Regions from separate parts of the Alteromonas sp. S015 genome, predicted to be linked through region 2. Evidence: predicted binding sites of a transcription regulator. Region 2 holds the regulator's gene; the other holds the start of a gene.
The links. The regulator ArgR, encoded in region 2, controls arginine synthesis, uptake and breakdown. The targets are predictions, from matches to a motif close to ANTGAATANNTATTCANT.
Positions count from the first base shown of each region.

Region 1: V7R42_RS09815 (N-acetylmuramoyl-L-alanine amidase) is a predicted target of ArgR. The motif match lies at 2,071-2,088, and genes of this name have one in related genera.

Region 1 covers NZ_JAZETO010000004.1:254,415-262,749, reverse strand. Annotated here, with positions in the region: gene gltB (glutamate synthase large subunit) at 1-1,670, opposite strand, end outside; gene V7R42_RS09815 (N-acetylmuramoyl-L-alanine amidase) at 2,333-3,268, shown strand; gene arcB (aerobic respiration two-component sensor histidine kinase ArcB) at 3,367-5,721, shown strand; gene V7R42_RS09805 (PH domain-containing protein) at 5,887-6,441, shown strand; gene V7R42_RS09800 (PH domain-containing protein) at 6,441-8,153, shown strand; gene V7R42_RS09795 (sodium:solute symporter family transporter) at 8,256-8,335, shown strand, end outside.
Region 2 covers NZ_JAZETO010000011.1:98,485-106,819, forward strand. Annotated here, with positions in the region: gene V7R42_RS18570 (FKBP-type peptidyl-prolyl cis-trans isomerase) at 1-175, opposite strand, end outside; gene ppc (phosphoenolpyruvate carboxylase) at 409-3,030, shown strand; gene mdh (malate dehydrogenase) at 3,458-4,396, opposite strand; gene argR (transcriptional regulator ArgR) at 4,635-5,099, shown strand; gene V7R42_RS18590 (type 1 glutamine amidotransferase domain-containing protein) at 5,235-5,918, opposite strand; gene V7R42_RS18595 (TonB-dependent receptor) at 6,116-8,335, opposite strand, start outside.

The sequences.
Region 1 (8,335 bases), on a different contig from region 2:
ACTGGCGAGTCGAACAATACGCGGTCAGCGTAACCTGAGGTTTCGCTAAATACGTTTTGCTCGCGGCCAATACAGGTTGCCAACGACATCACGTGGTTTTCACGTAGCGGGTCAATCGGCGGGTTAGTCACCTGTGCGAATTGCTGACGGAAATAATCGTAAACCGTACGCTGGCGGGATGACATAACCGCCATTGGCGTGTCATCACCCATTGAACCAACGGCTTCTTGGCCGTCTTTCGCGAGTACTTTTACAACTTGTTGAATTTCTTCATAGCTGTAGGCGTGCAGCTTGTGGTACACCGCCATGGCATCGTCGTCAAACACGCGCTTGCCAATTAATGAAGCATCAAGCTTTTCAATGGGGGTTAGCCGGCGAATATGCTTATCTAGCCACTCTTTATAAGGGTGGCGCGCTTTTAAGTCCTCATCAATTTCAGTAGAGCGCCAGATTTTGCCAGTGTATGTGTCTACAGCAAGCATTTCACCTGGGCCCACACGGCCTTTCTCGATAACGTCAGCTTGTTCGTAATCCCAAATACCCACTTCTGAGGCAAGGGTAATAAACCCATTTTTAGTAATAACGTAACGCGCAGGACGTAAACCATTTCTATCCAAGTTACAGGCTACGTGGCGACCGTTAGTTAAAACGATACCCGCGGGGCCGTCCCATGGTTCCATGTGCATTGAGTTGAACTCATAAAATGCACGAAGGTCATCATCCATGGTTTTATTGTTTTGATAGGCTGGTGGAACAAGTAAACGCATGGCGCGGAATAAATCCATACCACCCGCTAGGAATAGCTCAAGCATGTTATCCAGTGACGATGAGTCGGAACCTTCGGTGTTAACGAATGGGGCCGCGTCTTTCAAATCCGGAATAAGTGGCGTTGAGAATTTAGCAGCACGTGCCATTGCCCAGTCGCGGTTACCTTTAATAGTGTTGATTTCACCATTATGCGCAAGGAAACGGAAAGGCTGAGCTAGTGGCCAGCGTGGTAATGTGTTTGTTGAAAAGCGCTGGTGGAACACGCAGATTGCGCTTTGCATACGCTCGTCGGCAAGGTCGTGATAAAAGGCAGGCAAGTCTTTTGGCATTACCAAGCCTTTGTAGATTGTTACCAAGCCTGATAAACACGCTACGTAAAAATCGGGATCTTTTTCAAGACGTTTTTCAGCGCGGCGGCGGATCATATACAAACGACGCTCAAGGTCGCGTTTTCTCCAGCCCGCAGGTGCGTTAACGAACACCTGTTCGATTTGCGGAACGCCCGTTAGCGCTAATTCACCCAGTACTGAGCGGTCGACAGGCACTTCGCGCCAACCCACTACTGAGAGTGTTTCTTTTTCAAGCTCTTCATTAAGTGCGTCACGCGCGGCTTGCGCAAGTACTGGGTCCTGACTTAAGAAAATCATGCCCACACCGTATTTTTTGCTGAGTTTCCAGCCATTTTCTTCGGCGATTGCATGGAAGAACGCATCCGGTTTCTGTAGTAATAAACCACAGCCGTCACCGGTTTTCCCGTCGGCGGCGATACCGCCACGATGCTGCATACGATCAAGGCCGTGTATTGCAGTCGTTACCAATTCATGACTGGCTTCCCCATGAGTATGAGCGATTAAGCCAAACCCACAGTTGTCCCGGGAATCATTGGGATTATATAAACTCATCTCTTAACTCCTTCAACCTTTTGACTGGGCAAGGTATGCGTTGCGTGTAGATGCGCCTAGGTTTGCGTATCACAACATTATTAGACGTCTTTTATGCCTGCGAGCGGTATTGCTTGCGGCGTGCGCCTTTCTTGTCGTTATTTTATTATTAGAGGATTCCAGTCGTTTCCGCATTTTTATGCATTATTGCGATGCGGGCCGTACAAAATACCCACATTAAAAACTAAAATCAAACGCTAAAAGTATAAGCTTTATAGTGAATTAGTATAAACATAATTAAATCTATATTAATCAGTTGTTTATTTGTTGCTATTTATATTTGTAATAAAAATGTTATCAGCGTTGTAAAGTGAATAACGTCTCCCTTATGAATGATATTGCTTCTCATTTGTACTTTGTTGGTGAATAAATATGCTGATGAAATGGTGTTTTATGTTGTCAATAGCGGTTTGGTGTGTATTTTTATTAAATCGTATAGTTTTGGTTCCACAAATATAAGTGGTTTGTTATATTGGTTTAAAATTGACCACAGGTAAGGCTTTTGAGGTCTTTTACTATGTTAAGCGAGAGCTCCGTGTGTGAATTGACTATATGTTTATGTGGGAGATGAAGAATAAAAATTCTCTATAGTGGCGTGCCGTTAAGACAATAAGGATTATTGTATGAATACCCTTCATGCTTCACCAACATCTACCTTTAGCATAGATGATCACATGTTAATTGGCGACAATATCAGCTACAGGCTTTCTCCTAACACATCTGGTTGTTTTCAATCTGGCGCTCCCGATACTATCGTTATTCATTTTACTGCCGGCAGTAGTCTTACATCTTCGGTTAACGTCTTGACCAATGCCGATAGCGGTGTGTCTGCTCACTTTGCCGTAGGGCGAAACGGCGACATCGTTCAAATGCTGCCGACTAACAAAATTGCGTGGCATGCAGGAGAGAGCCATTACGCGGGACGTAGTGGTTTGAACCAGTATTCTATCGGCATCGAATTGGAGAATGCAGGCCAGCTCAAAACCCGAGGCAACGGCGCCTATGAAAGTTGGTTCGGCGAGATTTATAGTGAGCATGAAGTGTTAGCTGCGCAACACATCAATCAGCCGTCAATTGGCTACTGGCACAAATATACCGACATACAAATTGCAAGGACATTGTCGCTTTGCAAAACGTTGTGCAGTCACTATGATATTTCGACCGTAGTTGGACACGAAGAAATAGCCCCCTTGAGAAAGGTCGATCCCGGTCCTGCTTTTCCCCTTCAAAAATTCAAGGCTACCGTTTTAAATGGTAACAGTGAAAAGTGGGCGGCTGAAACAAATGAACCGAATTTACAACGAGAAGCGCATGATCATATACAACACGAGCTTGCTAGCTCGGTAAAACGTGTGGCCAATGTAAGTGCAAACTCTTTGAGTGTGAGAAAAGGTCCTGATGTCTCATTTCCAACGGTTGAGAGCAGTTTGAACAAAGGGGAGGTGCTAAAAGTTATAGAGAAGCGTGGGGAATGGGCAAAAGTTTCCTATGCGAAGGTTGGATGGGTGAATACCAAATACATTAATGAAATTACCGAAAAGTCTCCCTTTAAATCGTGACCTTATATGAATGATAGCTTCTCGCTTTGACATACCGCATTCCCGAAGCGGAGAAAGCCTGATAGGATAACGACAAAATTAGCTTAAATTAGACGTACATGCATTCAGATTCACCAAACGATTCTTGGGCAATCCGCTTTGCTCAATTTGTCCAGCGTTTTGGCACTCTAAAGCTCAGCATATTGTTTGTTGTCCTTTCGCTTGTGTTTACGCTCGGCGGCTCATACGTAATACGCGTGAGCATGGGAAGCCAAGTGCAGCCCGATGATTTTATCAGTGCTGTAGTATTGACCATGTTGTCTGCGCCTTGGGTACTCTATTTCTTCAGTGAGTTAATTAAGCAATTAGAGAATTCACGCACTAACTTAAAGGAAGTGGTAAGCCAATTGGAAAGCTTGCGTGAAGAAGATGTTTTTCTTAACCGCGAACTTCAAAGCAACATCAGGCAGCTTAACCATGAGATAGAGCAGCGCAAGCAAGCACAGGAAGAGCGCGAAGCGCTATTTAAAGATTTAGAAAAAGAAATTCAGGATAAATCTGAACAGGAAGCGCAAGCCCGCCGCCTATCAACACTTTTACGTTCAATTATCGATGCCTCGCCAGATTTAATTTACTACCGCAATGAAGAAGGTAGGTTTGCAGGCTGCAACCGCATTGCTGAGTTAATGACAGGTAAAACTGAGCAAGAACTGCTTGGCTTAACGCCAAAAGATGTATACGAAGAAGAGCTAGCCCGCCAAATTGTAGCCAGTGATCATGAAGTCTTAGAAACCAACGCGAGTATCACTGAGGAATTATGGCTTCGTTTTGCTGACGGGCGTCGTCGTTACTTTGAAATGAAGCGTGTGCCTTTTTTCGATAAAGAAGGTAACCGCCTGGGGCTACTATCATTCGGTCGTGATATGACTGAGCGCAAACAAGCTGAAAATGCTGCGGCGAAAGCGAGCACAGACAAAACGCGTTTTATAGCGACCATCAGCCACGAGCTCCGTACCCCATTAAACGGTATTGTTGGCTTAAGTCGTATGCTGCGAGATACTGAGCTAAGCGATGAACAATTCAGCTGGGTTAGTACAATTTACGCTAGTGCTATTACACTCGGTAATATCTTTAACGACATTATTGACTTGGATAAGTTAGACAGAGATAAGCTTGAACTAAGTCTTAAGACGATTTCGTTAAAAGACTTCACCGAAGAACTAAGTAGCATCATTCGCTTGCTTGCTGCCGACAAACAATTAGAGCTTAAAACGACCATTAACGAACCGTTGCCCCGGCTAGTTGAAATTGACGGTACGCGCCTTCGCCAGATTTTGTGGAATATATTGTTCAATGCAGTGAAGTTCACGCAAAAAGGTCATGTAAGCTTATCGGTTTCCTCGACAAAACCTGATGGGGATAAGGCATACGTAACCTTTATTATTGAGGACACAGGCGTAGGTATCCCTGAAAGCGAAATTGATAAAATATTTGCTATGTACTATCAGGTTGATCACCCTGACCATCAATCGGCCACAGGTACCGGTATTGGGCTGGCTATTTGTAAGCAAATGGTCGACTTGATGAAAGGTGAAATTCACGTCTCAAGTAAAGTGGGCAAGGGCACCCGTTTCGAAATTGTATTGCCAGTTCAAATTTCTAATAGCCCTATGAAAGTCGCGCAACTTCAAGTGACAGGGCTTAATATCTTGTTGGTAGAAGATATTGAATTGAACGTAATGGTCGCCAAAGCTTTGCTTGAAAAGCTTGGCCAGAAAGTCGACGTAGCAATGACCGGGCAAGAAGCCATAGACAAAGTCAGAGAAAACCAATATGACCTTATCTTGCTTGATATTCAATTGCCCGACATGACCGGGTTTGATGTAGCGAGTACGATTATTGAAGAAGACTTAGTTATGCAAACGCCAATCGTAGCGCTAACGGCAAACGTCATTAAAAAGCGTGATGAATACCTGGAAAACGGTATGGATGACGTTATCGCTAAACCGATAAAAAAATCTCGCGTTATTGAAGTGTTTAATGAGCTGTTCCATGCACCGCCTGCGCCGCTAGAAATTGACGGTGAAGTAGAGCGCCCTGAACCGAATAAAATATTAAGTAACATTTTAGATATGGACTTATTACAGATGTTGGTCGATACCATAGGGGATGAGATGGTGCGCGCTAGCGTTAAAGTGTTCCAAGAAAAAATGCCAGAATATATGGAAATACTGCAGCTAAGCTTGAGTGCGGATGAAAAGTCAGAAGTGTGCTCACAGGCTCATAAAATTAAAGGTGCCGCTGGCTCCGTTGGTTTGGCCCGTGTGCAGCGAATTGCTAACCAAATTCAACAGGGTGACCACCCTACATGGTGGGAGAACGTGCATGATTGGGTAGAAGAGCTACAAATGGCCGTTCAGCACGACATGAAGGCACTACACGATTGGCTGAATGAGCAGCAGGTTGACGACTAGTTTGCGTAACGCGCTCTTTAATAGGTAATGTAAAAAGAGGGCTTGCCCTCTTTTTTGTTATAAAAACTGCGATTGAGTAAACGTTGAGAGCAATGTTGCTAAGTCCCTCTTTAAAAAAAGCGGCAGGCGTATCGTATTTATACAGTTGTAAAAGGAATTAATGTGATGACAATTAGCGCACAACAAGAGACCGTTTTTTCAAATAATCAGCTGAGTGTTGAGGACATTCCCTCACTTCAAATGCTTGCATTACTTCCTATATCCAAAAAGTACCGGGCGCTAAATATCCTCTCCATAGGATTGATAGCCTTAGCGCTAATAGGTATTGCTTCCGCGTTACGATTCCAAAGCTTTTGGTCGTTGCCAGAAGGACTGCTGCAAGCTTACCCATATGTTGTTGCAGGTATCGGTGCTTTACACTCCGTATGGGCGCTGTACCACTTTTTTGCTGATGTACGCATATTTTATGCGATTCGAGAGCAAGACATCAGTAAACAGTCAGGGCTAATTTTCAGAAAGCTCTCGTGCCAGCCTATTTTGCGTGTTCAGCATGTAGAGGTAAATCGCGGTCCGTTGGACAGGTGGGCGGGCCTTGCCTCACTTCAGGTGTTTTCGGCTGGTGGTGAAATGCACACGTTTGAAATACCTGGGTTAAGCATTGAAAGGGCAGAGCAGTTGCGTGAGTTCATTCTTGCTCATAAAGACATTGGTGCGCGCTGATGTCGATATCTGAAACGCCATCAAACCAAACGCCTAATGTCACTAGACCAAGTGAGTGCGAGCCTCACGTAAATGTTTCGCCTCAGCCTCAAACTCAGGGTGAGTGCTCAGGAGAGCCTAAGCTAAGAGTAGAAACCGGTGGAGAGTGGCTGCGTCTTTCCCTTATTTCTATTTTGTATTTTACAATCCGTAATTTCACAAATACAGCACAGGGAGTTATTTATGCTGTTCCTGCGCTAGCGATTTCCTTTAATATTTGGGACAACCTACTTTCCCCTGAAGTACTAATAGGCGCTGGTGTTCTATTTTTGTCTACGAGCATTAGTGGCTTGGTAAGCTACCTAATGTACAAGTTTCGGATACATAACCAGCACGTTGAGATTCATCATGGCGTGTTTCAACGCCGCTATACCAACTTGCCTTTATGGCGTATTCAAAACGTTAAGATAGAACGCCCTTTTTATTACCAACCTTTTGGGTACGCGTTAGTGGTGCTTGATACCGCAGGAAGTGGTAAAGAAGAAGCTAAAATCGTAGCGGTTCCTGAAGATTATGCTGAAGCGCTAAAAAAGCAGGTGTTGTATGAAAAAGCTCAGCACGATGAGGGTGACCTAGATTGTTTGCCAGATGAAGCTTTGTCCGACGAGCAGAGTTCATCTTTTCCCACGCCACGAACGCGCGCTAAAGCGGTAGCTTCTTCCCATTCAAATGAAGAAGTATTAAATCGACGATCTGTGAAAGACATTATTATTCACGGCATCACCAATAATCGCGTATGGATCATACTGGGTGCCGCTGCGCCTTTTTATGATGATGTGTTCGGTTTGGTGTCAGAGTGGTTAGCCGATAAAGGCTTACAGCTCAACCAGCTTGTTGGTGAACAAACGGTAGCGTGGTGGCAATTTGGACTGTATGCCTTCGTTATAATAATGATGCTAATGGCGCTAGTGGCACTACTTAGCGTAGGTGGCGCGCTTTTCACTTTTTACGGCTACACACTTTCACGAACAGGTGATCGCTATATCCGTCGCAGCGGCTTGCTTAATAAACTGGAAGTCAGCATGCGAGCTTCGCGCATCCAAATGATCACGGCGAAGCAAGACTGGCTGGATAAGATTCTTAAGCGGGTGAATTTGTATTTTGAGCAAAACTCCACAGCTGGGCAGCAAATGCAAGAACTGATGTCGCCAAATAAACTCATTGTGCCATCGGTTACCGAAGATGAAGCCTTCGCGCTAAGCCAAGAAGTCATGCCTGGATGCGACCTGCGAGGTCAAGAATATCAAACCATTAGCAAGCGATTCATTACTTTTTGGTTGCTTGCGGGTTGGACATTGCCATTCGCGTTTTTCTTCACCATTGGCGCCGTGTCGTCCCATCTGGATATTATGCTTGGTACACTCGCCGTCATTAGTACGGTTGCGCTTTTACTCACGCTTAGATGGTGGCGATGGGGCATAGCCTTCGACGATAATTACGTTTACATAAGGCGAGGTAGAGTAGGTGTAGACTATCAGTGTTTTGAGCCTTATAAAGTGCAGCAAGTTATCGTTAAGCAAAGCGTGTTTATGAAGCGAAAAAAACTGGCCACCATTAAGTTTGTGCTGGCTTCGGGGGCGGTGACTGTACCGTTTCTACCAGAAGAGTACGTTAATAAACTTGCAGACTGCGTGTTGTTCGAGGTGGAGTCGACCAGAAGATCTTGGATGTAACGTTCACCGTCTCTTTGTGCGTTGCTTTTTTATACGCTTTTTTATGCAAATAGACTGAGTTTATGTAATGGTAGGTATTTAGTTGCTCAACCTTGCGTCTATATGGATATTCTTGATTACAGTGTTATCGCGATTTACCTCATTACGTTACTCGTCATCGGCTTCAGCCTACGCGGACAACA
Region 2 (8,335 bases):
CACGTAGTGTGTCGTTATCAACCTGAGGCGCTTGACCTGCGAAGGCGTCTTTTAGGCCAGCTACAACAGCATCAATTGCTAGTCCATCAAATGGATTTGATTGTAATTGTTGACCCATTTGAAAACCAATGCCGTAACTTGCTTGGGTTTCTACTGTATTGAATGTATCAGTCACAAGAACTCCTGAAATTAAATTACAAATGCAGTACAAATATCAAACAAAACGCTTAGCGCGAGAATGTTTCTGCATTTTCCGGTGCAAGAGTGTATCACACCACAAAATATCTTGCTTTGAGCAATGTTAACTGGGGTGCAAAAGTATCAAAATGTTGTAAATTATAACCGAAAGTGGTTAGACAAGTCGCTACGGACACAGTATGGTTAAGGCCATATATTTAGGAGGATAGCATGCAAACACACTATGATGCTGAACTGAAAGATACCGTTCGATACCTGGGTAAAACCTTGGGTGAAACAATCAAAAATCAATTGGGTCAGGAGTGGCTAGACCGTATTGAAAAGATTCGTAAAGGCGGCCGAGCTTCCTATCAGGGAGACGCTACATGTAGCGAAGAACTGAAAGAAACTTTCAAAACAATGTCTGACAGCGATTTGCTTACTGTTGGCCGTGCTTTCGCACAATTCTTGAATTTGGGCAACATTGCTGAGCAAGAATACAATGCAGCAATGAATGTAGATGCGTCTATCGATGCACTATTCAAACACCTAGATAAAGCCGAACTAACTGCCGAAAAAGTACAGGATGCAGTTGCAAAGCTAAACATCGATCTTGTACTGACTGCGCACCCCACTGAGGTTACGCGACGCACACTTATTCATAAACATAAAGAATTAGCTGATTGCTTACAAGCGGTTCATCAATCGTCGCTCAGTGACGTAGAGCGCAAAAAAATTGAAACCCGTATTGCAGATCTAATTGCGCAGGCTTGGCACACCGAAGAAATTCGTTCCGTGCGTCCAACGCCAGTTGACGAAGCACGCTGGGGCTTCTCTGTTATCGAAAATTCATTGTGGGAAGCCGTGCCTGACTTCATGCGCGAGCTTGATGGCCGTTTAAATGAAGATTATAAGGTTTCACTGCCGCTAGATGCGTCACCTGTTCAATTTAGCTCCTGGATGGGCGGCGATAGAGACGGCAACCCATTTGTAACGTCAAAAGTGACTGAGCAAGTACTATTGCTTGCTAGAAAACGTGCAGCCAAGCTTTTCGCGATAGATCTTGATCGCTTGCAAGTTGAGCTGTCGATGTATGACTGTAACGACGCGTTGCGCGAAAAAGTGGGCGACGCCAACGAGCCATACCGCGCCCTTCTACGTCCGCTGGTTGACAAGTTCATTGCCACCCGCGATGGCATTAGCGACTACCTAGCAGGTAAAAATCCAGAGACTTCAAGCTGGATAGAAAACGACGATGAGCTAATCGAGCCGCTAATGCTTTGCTACCAGTCACTGTTAGATTGCGGTATGCAGGTTGTAGCAAACGGTCTGTTACTAGACACCATTCGCCGTGCACGTGTTTTCGGCATACACCTCCTACGCCTAGATGTACGCCAGGACTCTGAGCGTCACGCCGACGTATTTAGCGAGCTAACTCGTTATCTTGGCCTTGGCGACTACGCACAGTGGAGCGAAGCCGACAAGCAAGCGTTCCTGTTACGTGAGCTTGGTTCTAAACGCCCACTATTTCCAGCCCAATGGGATGCGTCTGACGACGTAAAAGAAGTGCTTGATACCTGTAAGGTGATTGCAAAACACAGCAAACATGGCTTTGGAATTTACATTATTTCTATGGCAAGCGAGCCATCAGACGTCATGGCGGTACAACTGCTTCTTCAAGAAAGTGGTGTAGATTGGCCAATGCCAGTAGCGCCATTGTTCGAAACGCTAGACGATTTGAACAACTCACCTGACGTAATGCGCAAACTTCTATCAATCGACTGGTATCGCGGTTACGTGAAAGGCCGTCAGTTCGTTATGATTGGTTATTCTGATTCAGCAAAAGACGCTGGTGCACTTGCAGCAGGCTGGGCACAGTACCAGTCGCAAGAAGCGCTTGTAGCCATTGCTGATGAATTTGACGTAAGCCTGACCCTATTCCACGGTCGTGGTGGTACGATTGGTCGTGGTGGCTTGCCTGCACATGCAGCTATCTACTCTCAGCCTCCTGGCTCATTAGACGGTGGCTTCCGCGTTACCGAGCAGGGCGAGACTATTCGCTATAAATTCGGTATGCCTAAGCTGGCTAAACGCAGCCTAGGTATTTACGCCAGCGCCATAATTGAAGCAATGTTGTTCCCGCCTCCGGCACCAAAAGAAGAATGGCGCGAGCTTATTACCGCAATGGCCGCACAAGGTCGCGATAACTACCGCGCAACGGTAAGACATGATGAAGAGTTCGTACCTTACTTCCGTGTAGCAACGCCAGAGCAAGAGTTGGGTAAACTACCTCTAGGCAGCCGCCCCGCGAAGCGTAAGCCTCAGGGCGGAATTGAAAGCCTACGTGCTATCCCATGGATCTTCGCTTGGGCTCAAACCCGTTTAGTACTGCCAAGCTGGCTAGGTGTTATGCGCGCTATTGATAGCGTCAAGACTCCGGAAAATGAAAAAGTGGTTAACGAGATGTTCAGCGAATGGCCGTTCTATCGTTCGCGTCTTTCAATGCTAGACATGGTGTTCCACAAAGCCGACCCACGTATTAGCGAAGCCTATGACGAGCGCTTGGTACCTAAAGAGCTTAAACACTTTGGTGAGGCGCTGCGCAGCGAGCTTAAAGAAAGCATCTCGTCACTCTTGGCTATCACAGGTGATGACGACATCATGAAGAACGACCCGCAGGGTAAAGAGTCGATGGAGATCCGCGCAGGATACCTTCAGCCCCTTCATTACTTGCAAATTGAGCTTCTCGATCGCATCCGTAAAGCTGGTGACGATGCACAAAACACCAGTCTAGAGCGCGCCATGATGGTAACCATCGCGGGTATCGCTATCGGTATGCGTAACACGGGCTAATGCCCAGTTAAGCGCTTGACGTTTTAATTAGAAGCCTGCCTATTGAGCAGGCTTTTTTTTGCAATGCATTAAATGCCAAAGCGCGAGCTTTATAATATTTTAACTGCGCAGCTTCTTTCTCAAGTTATGACTTATTTGAAAGGACATGAATGAGGAATAGGAGTTAAGAAATTTGATAAGCTGGCTCAACCGTACCAAGGTTACCATGGCGAAGCCTACATGGACTCAACAAAAAAGCTGGATACGTAAGGTCGTAACAGACTTACTTTTTCCCAATTAATGAGTTTGTCAAAGATTGTTGGGTGACGTATTGAATTGGGGGAAGTTTGATAAGCAGGCTCTCCACCGCAGGGATGCGGTGGCGAAGCCTACATGGACGTATTCACGGCGGATCTGCGTTCAAAGTTCCGCCAATGATGTTATCCGATTAGCCGTTTACGAAGTCAACGCCTAGCTTGATGTCGCCGCGCAGGCCTTCGAGCATATCGTTTTTCGCTTTTTCTTCGAACGCGCTAAGCTCGCCGTATGGCAAGATTTCTTCAACACCGTTTGCGCCAAGGCGTACTGGGTGTGCAAAGAATGCTGCGTCGTCGCTGTCGTCAGTTTGTACATACGTGTACTCAACTACGTTCTCACCTTGCATTGCTGCAACAAGAGACAAACAGAAGCGTGCTGCTGCTTGACCCATTGAAAGAGTTGCAGAGCCGCCGCCCGCTTTCGCTTCAACCACTTCAGTACCCGCGTTTTGAATACGAGTAGTTAGGCTAGCAACTTCTTCGTCTGTAAACTCAACACCTTCAACTTGTGAAAGAAGAGGAAGGATAGTTGTACCAGAGTGACCACCGATTACCGGTACGTGCACAGAAGATACGTCTACACCTTTAAGCTCAGCAACAAAAGTCTCTGCGCGGATAACGTCTAGTGTCGTTACACCGAAAAGCTTGTTCTTGTCGTAAACGCCTTTGGCTTTTAGCGTTTCAGCTGCAATAGCAACAGTAGTGTTAACTGGGTTAGTGATGATACCAACACACGCGTTCGGGCAGTTATCAGCTACACCTTCAATTAGGTTTTTAACAATGCCGGCGTTGATGTTGAACAGATCAGAACGATCCATACCTGGCTTACGAGGCATACCCGCTGGAATGAGAACTACGTCTGCTCCAGTTAGTGCATCAGCAAGGTCATCTTTACCGTGACCGGTTACTTTTACCGCAGTGGGGATGTGGCTCAAATCAACGGCAACACCAGGAACAACTGGCGCTACGTCGTAAAGCGCTAAATCTGAACCTGCTGGTAATTGTGTTTTCAACAACAAAGACAGCGCCTGACCAATACCACCGGCAGCACCTAACACGGCTACTTTCATACCATTTCTCCTATGGGATTACTTCACGTATTTAAACGGAACGTCACACTAATGCAACGCGGGGGAAAACTCAATCACCGGATCGTCTTATTAACGTTATTTATGGCGATTTTATGTCGATATTCATTATCATGAATGATTATGCAAAGAAATTGCGCAAAGTCCACCTGTACGGCACAATATGCGCATACTAAATATAATTCCTAACGATAACCCTCAAAAAAAGAAAAGAGCGCTAATGGCAAACGCAAAACAAGAGCTACTCATCAAAGCTTTTAAAGAAATTCTTAAAGCAGAAAGTTACGGTTCACAGGGCGAGATTGTTGATGCTTTAAAAGCACAAGGTTTTGACAACATCAGTCAATCAAAAATTTCTAGAATGTTAAGCAAGTTCGGCGCAGTTAGAACGCGTAACGCTCGCGGTGATATGGTTTATTGTCTTCCCCCTGAGTTGGGTATGCCAACGGCCAAAAGCCCGTTGAAACAGCTTGTACTGGATATTGTGCACAACAACGTTATGGTGATCATCAGAACAAGTCCAGGAGCCGCACAGCTCATTGCGCGTTTGCTCGACTCACTAAGTAAGAAGGACGGAGTTTTAGGTACCATCGCGGGTGATGACACTATTTTTATTGCTCCGGCAGATGTATCTAAAATTGAAGAATTAAGACAGCGTGTCGAAGACCTGTTTGAAAACGTCTAACCAAAGCGATGTTGTTTATTGACACGATTAAACGCTCTATTGCTCGAAGAGCGCTTCGAGCGAAATCTTAGTTACTAGAGACAAAGAAACCGCATGAGTAATGCGGTTTCAATATTTATAGGGTTTTAGCGTCGATCAAGACAGAAGCTTGATAAGGGCATCAGCCGCAGGCCGTGACGATGGAGGATTTTGTCCAGTAACCAATAGCCCGTCTGTACAAACCTTTACGGCAAAATCATCTACACTTTCGTAATTACCGCCTTTCTTCACCAACTCATCTTCAACAAGATAAGGCACAACATCAGTCAGCTCCATTGCAGCTTCTTCGCTGTTCGAGAAGCCGGTAACCGACTTGCCTTCCACCAAATATTTACCATCAGCTGTTTTGACATCTTTCAGTACAATTGGTGCATGACACACCGCGCCAACAGGCTTATTTGCAGCTATAGTGTCTTCAATTAGCTTGATAGAGTGAGCGTTATCTGAGAGATCCCATAAAGGTCCGTGTCCGCCGGGATAGAAGACCGCGTCAAACTCCTCCGCACGCACGTCTTCAAGGGGAATAGTTGACGCCATCGCACTTCGTGCTATCTCATCGTTGGTGTAACGTATAGCGTCATCTGTCATCGCATCATCAGCAAGACTATTGGGATCAATAGGCACCTGCCCGCCCATCGGTGATGCCAGCGTGATAGTATAGCCTTGGTCTTTAAATGCGTAATATGGCGCTGCGAACTCCTCTAACCACATGCCGGTCTTCTTTCCTGTATCACCCATAATGTCGTGAGACGTCATTACCATTAGCATACGTTTTGTCATAAGCCCTCCTTGCGAGCATTTAAAAATGTAACGCCAATTGATTCGTGTGGTGGAGGGTCTTAGATCATAAAAAAAGAGAAGGATCGATTAGTAGCAAATGAGTGAGATAAATCGCAGGCATAAAAAAGTGCCACTTCCTGTCAAGGAGAGTGGCACCTAACACTACAACGTGTTGTAGGGGAAATTAACCATCGCTATTAGAAGCGGTAGTTAACACCTATACGCATTTCCCATAGAGACGCGTCGCGCTGAACGTTTTCTGCTGGCATACCAAAATTACTGTATTCATAAACACCTGCATCATTCAGATTAACATCTACTACATTTAGACGTGTTGAACCTTGGCGGAAATCCCCCCAATCGTCATTCAGTAAGTTAGTTACGTTGTTGATAACAAAGAACGCACTAGCTTTGTGACCGTCCATGAAACCAGGAAGCTCTTGGGAAATACGAATATCTGCTTTGAACCACCATTTAGATGTTTCTGTGTTGCGCCCTACAACTTCACCACGAGTTAAGCCGTAGGCTTCAACAAACTCATTGAAACCTGTACGCGCCTCTTCAGCGGTTTGTAGTACCACACCATCACTATCTACGTTATCTACGAATGTTACGTTTGCGTCATCAATAGTTGGTACATAAAGCAGTTGTCGGAAATCTGCACTGTCCCAGCCAAACGCTCCATTATCGCCATAAACGAAAGAATACGGCTGGCCTTCGTTAGCTGTCATGAATAAGTTGAAGCTAGTTTCGTAGCCATCGAAAAACTCATGCGCATAACCAAGGTTAAACGTGAAACGATGTTTAATGGCATAGTCAGACGTTGCCACCCCAGGATTATTAACGTCAGTTACCGCAACATTCTCGAAGTTCGAACCTGCTGTAGAGCTAGTCATTGGGTGCGCATCTTCAGCGTCCACGTAAGAGTAACCTAGCGTAGCGTCAATGCCGTTATCCCATTCTTTAGAAATGGCACCAGAGATTAGCAGCGTGCTACCGCTGTCGCCACTTACGTTCCCCAGAATGTAGTCTTGCCCTAAACGGCGGCCTCCATCAATTGAAGTATAAATAGGGCGGCCATCGAATGTAGTTTCGTTAGTACGTTCAATGTTAGCTTCGCGAACAATTGGTGCGTCGCGACGGTCAGTATAGATGATATCAGCCGTTACTAAGTAATCGCCCGGCGCTGTCCACGTTGCACCCAAGTTGTATTTCCACTCTGAAGGAATTTCAAAGTCTGGGTCAGTCGCATTTACCTGAGCATCACCATCAGTAAGGCTAGTGTTTGCTACTAAATCAACCATGGCCTGTGGCGCGTCGTAAATGGGGCGGCCTTCGCCAGAAAGATCGATATCTAGAATTGATGTTTCACCACGTACAAACCCTGGAATGTCGCTGCCGAAACGGTTCACTGAAGTACCAACGTTAGTTACACCGTCGTTAGAGTAGGCATTTGAAATCCAAACGTTCGGGTTACCACCAGAAAATAGTCCGAAACCACCGCGAATTTCCAGGTCGTCATTAACTGTGTAGTTAAAGCCAACACGCGGTTGAATTAGATCTAGGCCGTCAACATTCATGGTGTTAGGGAAACCATAGCGGTTTGCGAAGTTTTGGTTAGCTGTCGGCGTGTCGTCAGATCCATATCTTTCATAGCGTAGACCAGCCATAATTTTCAGGTCGTCAGTAAGATAGAACTCATCCTGAATGTAGAAGGTAGTAATGTCTTGCTTAAAAGATGCCGCTGCATCATCTGGATTATTCGTACCTGCAGAGTTGTTATAGTAAATCTGATCAGCTAGGCCTGCTTCAAAATCAGCAATACTTAGGAAGCGATATTCACCTACAGTGTGCTGCATAAACAAGTTGAAAACATCAAGTTCTTCGTATTCTACACCAGCAGTTATCGTGTGATCGCCGTAATAGTAAGTACCCGCCAACTTAAAGTTGAATACTGTGTAATCCAGGTTGTTTGACTGACGAGAATCATCTGGACCAATGTAGATAGTACCACCATCTGCAGTGCCAATCTGTGCTTCACCGAAGCCAGACGCTGCGTCTAGAGAAATTTGACGGTTGTCTAAGTCGGTGTGGCCAATACGAAGCTCTGTCGAAAAATCGTCTGTCCAGTCAGAGAAAAGTGAACCTACTATAGTAGTTAGCTCAGCGCCACGCTCGTAAAAGTGATTACCGAGAGAGAGGCGGCTTGAACCACCATCAGACTGGCTAATACTGAAACCATCGTTCCAGTTGTAAACTAAGTTTGCACGATGCGCGTCGGAAATGTTCCAGTCTAATTTAATTAGGATCTTTTCATCTTCTACCGGCGCTGAACCTGGTAATCCACCGACATCGTAGCCATAGACGCGTTGTGCAATTTCTGCGACTTGATCAATCTCGTCTTGAGAAACCGTTCC